Regions from separate parts of the Pantoea sp. X-Soil-ISGK-259 genome, predicted to be linked through region 1. Evidence: predicted binding sites of a transcription regulator. Region 1 holds the regulator's gene; the other holds the start of a gene.
The links. The regulator CRP, encoded in region 1, controls carbon source genes, mostly activating them, when cyclic AMP is high. The targets are predictions, from matches to a motif close to ATGTGANNNNNNTCACAT.

Region 2: adhE (bifunctional acetaldehyde-CoA/alcohol dehydrogenase) is a predicted target of CRP. The motif match lies at 1,384-1,401, and genes of this name have one in related genera.

The regions. Positions count from the first base shown of each region.
Region 1 covers NZ_AP035986.1:3,658,577-3,661,714, forward strand. Annotated here, with positions in the region: gene AC6I77_RS17480 (phosphoribulokinase) at 1-307, shown strand, start outside; gene AC6I77_RS17485 (OsmC family protein) at 821-1,225, opposite strand; gene crp (cAMP-activated global transcriptional regulator CRP) at 1,529-2,161, shown strand; gene AC6I77_RS17495 (YccS/YhfK family putative transporter) at 2,219-3,138, shown strand, end outside.
Region 2 covers NZ_AP035986.1:2,129,180-2,132,317, forward strand. Annotated here, with positions in the region: gene AC6I77_RS09950 (YchE family NAAT transporter) at 501-1,148, opposite strand; gene adhE (bifunctional acetaldehyde-CoA/alcohol dehydrogenase) at 1,609-3,138, shown strand, end outside.

The sequences.
Region 1 (3,138 bases):
AGATTACATCAATTTCATCACGCCACAGTTCTCGCGCACCCACATCAACTTTCAGCGCGTCCCGACCGTCGACACCTCAAACCCGTTCGCTGCCCGCGCCATTCCGTCACTGGATGAGAGCTTTGTGGTGATTCATTTCCAGGCGCTGGAAGATATCGACTTCCCCTACCTGCTGGCGATGCTGCAGGGTTCGTTTATCTCGCACATCAATACGCTGGTCGTGCCCGGCGGCAAAATGGGTCTGGCGATGGAGCTGATCATGGGTCCGCTGGTGAAGCGGCTGATGGAAGGTAAGCGGATAGAGTAAGAGGTCAGCAAAAAAAACGCAGAGAGCAGAGGCCTTTCGCAAAGAGGTAAAACTGGCATTTCTGCGGGGAAAGGCTTACTGCTGAGCTGGCTTCAGGGAGCATACACCTTTCGCAAAGACGCAAAACCGCCATCCCTGGCAGGCTCAGCGCGGGCCATCCCTGGCCCGCTATGCTTTGCTACAGGCATATGCTCCCTTCGCTTCACGTCCGGCAGCCACATCCGTTTTCAGAAAGGTCGCCACTGAAAAAACCTGGTGACAAAGAATCTGACAGCAACACCTAAGCTCAACACGCCGGGAACCGGGTCAGAAGAGGAAAGCGTCCCGCGACTGGGACAAAAACGCCGGGAGCGTTTTTGAACAACGCAAAGCGTTGGCCCGGTATGGGCGCACCTCAGGGATGAGGTGCGTAATAGCGCGGGCACAGTCTTAAAGCGGACTCTCTATGCAGGAACGGCCCGACACCAGACCGACTCCGAATTGGCCCGCGACTTTAAAATGCCCTTCAGCCTGTTACAGCTCAATCACTTCATAGCTATGCGTAATCGTCACACCTTTACCCAGCATGATGGCCACCGAACAATATTTTTCAGCAGAAAGATCCACCGCGCGTGAGACCGCTTTATCCTGGAGCGCTTTACCACTCACGATAAAGTGCAGGTTGATGTGCGTAAAGATTCGCGGCGCCTCTTCACGACGTTCTGAGGTCAGTTTTACTTCACAATCAGCCACATCGTTACGGCCTTTTTGCAGAATTGATACCACGTCAATCGCGCTGCATCCGCCGGCCGCCATCAGCACCATCTCCATTGGGCTGGGCGCTTTATCGCCCGAATTTCCATCCATCAGTATCTGATGGCCGGATGAGGATTCTCCGAGGAATGTCAGTCCTTCTACCCACTTCACTCTTGCCTGCATGATTTTTGCTCCGGAATACGCTGTTTTGTCGCCAGAGTACGCTTTCGCCTGGTAAACAGCAATCCAGAGAAATCCGCCTGTAGCTGAAGCGAGACAACACAAGACAGTCGGCAAAAGCTGTGCTACAAACAGTGCTGAAAATATTTTTCGTCACCCGATGGCGAAGCCGGGAAGAATGATGCGCACTGCGCCTGATGCGGCCCGAATAATTTCCTGAAAGGGAAACGCTTGAAGCTTTCACCGCCTGACAGGGAAAACTGCCCCCTGTATTTTGGGCACGATTACAACAGAGGATAATAGCGAATGGTTCTCGGCAAACCGCAAACAGACCCTACACTCGAATGGTTCCTGTCCCATTGCCATATTCACAAGTATCCATCCAAAAGTACGCTGATTCACCAAGGTGAAAAAGCAGAAACGCTTTACTACATCGTGAAAGGTTCCGTCGCGGTTCTGATTAAAGATGAAGAAGGCAAAGAGATGATTCTTTCCTACCTGAATCAGGGCGATTTCATTGGTGAGCTTGGCCTGTTCGAAGAAGGCCAGGAGCGCAGCGCCTGGGTACGTGCGAAAAGCGCGTGCGAAGTGGCGGAGATTTCTTACAAGAAATTCCGTCAGCTGATTCAGGTTAATCCCGACATCCTGATGCGACTCTCCTCGCAGATGGCGCGTCGCCTGCAGGTCACGTCTGAAAAAGTGGGTAACCTCGCTTTCCTCGACGTCACCGGACGCATTGCACAGACCCTGCTCAACCTGGCGAAGCAGCCAGATGCCATGACGCATCCCGACGGCATGCAAATTAAAATCACTCGTCAGGAAATTGGCCAGATTGTGGGTTGTTCACGCGAAACCGTGGGCCGTATTTTGAAGATGCTGGAAGATCAGAACCTGATCTCCGCACACGGCAAAACCATCGTCGTTTACGGCACCCGCTAATTCCTGTCACCCACGGCGTGATGGCAACATCACGCCGTTATTGTTTGTGTTGGGCCGATGTGGCGTCGAATTATTTACCATCCTGAAGTCAACTACGCCTTGCGGCAAACGCTGGTGCTTTGTCTGCCCGTCGCGCTGGGCTGGCTGGCTGGCGACCTGCAAAAAGGTCTGCTGTTCTCGTTAGTGCCTGCCTGCTGCAATATTGCCGGTCTGGATACCCCGCATAAACGCTTTTTCAAACGCCTGATTGTGGGTGGCAGCCTGTTTGCCCTCGGCAGCTTCCTGATTCAGTGGCTCACACTGCATGCCATTCCGCTACCGCTCATCCTGTTCGCCATGCCCCTGCTGCTCGGCGTGACGGGTGAGATCAGCCCGCTGCATGGTCGTCTGCTGCCCGGCACGCTTATCGCCGCCATTTTTACCCTGAGCCTCATTGGCCGCATGCCCATCTATGTTACCCCGCTGCTCTACATCGGCGGCACGCTCTGGTATGGGCTGTTTAACTGGTTCTGGTTCTGGCTGTGGAAAGAGCAGCCGATGCGCGAAAGCCTCAGCCTGATCTACCGCGAGCTGGCTAACTACTGCGACGCCAAATACACCCTGCTGACGCAGCTGACCGACCCGGAAAAGGCACTGCCGCCGCTGCTGGCGCGTCAGCAGAAAGTGGTCGATCTGATTAACACCTGCTATCAGCAGATGCACATGCTGTCGGCAAGCCGCGATCACAGCCATAAGCGGCTGACGCGCGCCTTTCAGGTGGCGCTGGATCTGCAGGAACACATCTCGGTTAGTCTGCATCGGCCGGAAGAGGTGCAGAAGCTGGTCGAACAGAGCCATGCCGAAGCGGTGATCCGCTGGAATGCCAAAACCATTTCGGCCCGGCTACGGGTGCTGGCGGATAACATCCTTTATCACCAGCTACCCGATCGCTTTGCGATGGACAAACAGCTTGGCGCGCTGGAGAAGATCGCCCATCA
Region 2 (3,138 bases), 1.5 Mb from region 1:
GAAAAAATTCACGTTAAGCCAAAAATTATCAGAAGGCGTTAAGGGGCGCCAAAGCAAAATAACGAAAATGTTAACTAATTCTCTTTTATCATGAGATGTCACGAAGCGGAAGTGTTAATTTTCGTTCTGAAAATTTCATATCAATATGAAAAATAGGCGTTTTAGCCGGAAAGCTCTTTGCGAAGCAGGATCAGGTGACAAATTGTGCCTGTTTTGGCATTCATACTGATAAATCCGGCTTCAGCATGATGAAATTCAGGCTTACCGTAATATTGTGGCGGATTATGAGGCAGAGTTAAAAGTGCAGAGGAGAATATCGTGTGAAAATAGTGACATTATTTCCCACGAAAAAGTCTGTGAGCAAACACGCAGTAATGAAATTTATAATCGTGCCTCTATTTTAAGTATCGCGAATAATTGCATCGTAATAGTGCAATGAAAGGCCATTTCGCACCATTACGGATCATTACTTCATTTCATTGCCTGAAATAAGTGAGGGTTTAATTCAGCAGACCGGGAAAAATAGACTTCATACCGGTTACAACAAATTCAATGCCCAGTGCCATCAGTAACAAACCCATGATACGGGTAATGACGTTGATGCCGGTCTGGCCGAGAATACGCACCATTAATGGTGCAGCCCTGAACAGTAACCAGCAACAGAAGGCAAAGATAGCGATTGCCAGGGTAAACCCCATCAGGTTCAGCCAGCTGTGATAACGGGTACTCCAGACGATTGTCGAGCTGATAGCACCTGGCCCCGCCATCAGTGGCAGCGCCAGAGGCACAACGCCCACGCTTTCACGGATCGCCGTTTCTGACTTTTCCTGCTTGTTCTGCTTATCCTCACCCAGCTTGCCGCTGATCATCGACATCGCAATGGTGACGACCAGAATCCCACCCGCAATGCGGAAAGAGTCAATCGAAATACCGAACACATGCAGAATCGCATCGCCCAGAAAAAGTGACGTCCAGAGAATGATGGCCACCGCAAGATTAGCGGTAAGGTTAGTTTTATTACGCTCAGCCACGCCCTGATATCGGGTCATGCTGATGAACACCGGAATAATGCCCACTGGATTGACCAGCGCAAAGAGCCCGACAAAAAATTTTATATAGCCTGATAAATCTAACAGCGCAGGGTTCACGACTTTAACTCCGTACCACAGGGGGGAAACGCGCCTAATGTATGTGAAAACAGACCCGTACACCAGATGCTGAGCCAGCTATTTATATAGATGAATGAACGCTCCTTTAGCGCTTTACACCAGAGATTAAAAAGTGACTGGATTTAGACGCTACCAGGCTGACTGCCAGCATGTGAAAGTCCATTTGAGCTGATAAAGGATCAGCGCCGTGCTGAAAGGTGTCAGCCTGCGGTTAAATTGATCTGCATCAAAATTGACCTACCCCAAACCAGGTAATATTTTCACAACGGAAGTATTAGCGGCATCAATGAAAACGTCTTCACAGACAACGCAAGACTTATTCAGTAAGCAGTTGAAAATCCTGTCATTACATCCTGATATAGCGCATTTTTTGAGCATAGCTATACTCAGGGCGCAGGATTGTTTACTAAAAAAGTTTAACTTCCTTCAGGAGAACACCATGGCCGTAACCAATGTCGCTGAACTCAATGCACTGGTTGAACGTGTAAAAAAAGCCCAGCGTGAATATGCCAATTTTTCTCAGGAACAGGTCGACGCCATATTTCGTGCCGCCGCCCTCGCTGCCGCAGATGCCCGCATCCCCCTTGCTAAGATGGCTGTTGCCGAATCCGGTATGGGCATCGTCGAAGACAAAGTCATTAAAAACCATTTTGCTTCAGAATATATCTACAACGCCTATAAAGATGAAAAGACCTGCGGTGTGTTAGCCACCGACGATACTTTCGGCACCATCACCATCGCCGAGCCGATTGGCCTGATTTGCGGTATCGTCCCGACCACCAATCCAACCTCAACCGCCATCTTCAAAGCGCTAATCAGCCTCAAAACCCGCAACGGTATCATTTTCTCGCCACATCCACGTGCCAGAGACGCAACGAATAAAGCGGCAGATATCGTCCTGCAGGCCGCGATTGCCGCCGGTGCGCCTAAAGACATTATCGGCTGGATCGACGCCCCGTCTGTTGAGCTGTCAAACCAGCTGATGCATCACCCCGATATCAACCTGATTCTCGCCACTGGTGGACCGGGAATGGTGAAAGCGGCTTACAGCTCCGGCAAACCGGCAATTGGTGTGGGTGCCGGTAATACGCCGGTGGTGATTGATGAAACCGCCGATGTGAAACGTGCCGTTGCGTCAATTCTGATGTCTAAAACGTTTGATAACGGCGTGATCTGCGCCTCAGAACAATCGGTAATCGTGGTTGATTCGGTCTATGACGCAGTGCGTGAACGTTTTGCCAGCCATGGTGGTTACATGCTGCAGGGCGCCGATCTGAGTGCAGTTCAGAATATCATCCTTAAAAACGGCGGCCTCAATGCGGCCATCGTGGGTCAACCGGCATTTAAAATTGCGGAGATGGCCGGGCTAACCGTACCAGCAGACACGAAAATTTTGATTGGTGAAGTGAAACTCGTGGATGAATCTGAACCTTTTGCCCATGAAAAACTCTCCCCAACGCTGGCGATGTATCGGGCGAAAGATTTCCAGGATGCGGTTAATAAAGCGGAGAAACTGGTCGCGATGGGCGGTATCGGTCACACCTCCTGCCTTTATACCGACCAGGACAACCAGACTGAGCGCGTGCACTACTTCGGCGACAAAATGAAAACTGCGCGTATTCTGATCAACACGCCGGCTTCACAGGGCGGTATCGGTGACCTCTACAACTTTAAACTGGCCCCCTCTCTGACGCTGGGTTGTGGTTCATGGGGCGGTAACTCTATTTCAGAAAACGTCGGTCCAAAACACCTGATTAATACCAAAACTGTCGCCAAGCGAGCTGAGAATATGTTGTGGCATAAACTTCCTAAATCCATCTACTTCCGTCGGGGTTCACTGCCTATTGCGCTGGAAGAAGTGGCAACGGATGGCGCGAAACGTGCCTTTATTGTCACTGACCGTTTCCTGTTCAACAACGGCTATGCCGACCAGGTCACCCGCGTGCTGAAATCACACGGCATCGAAACC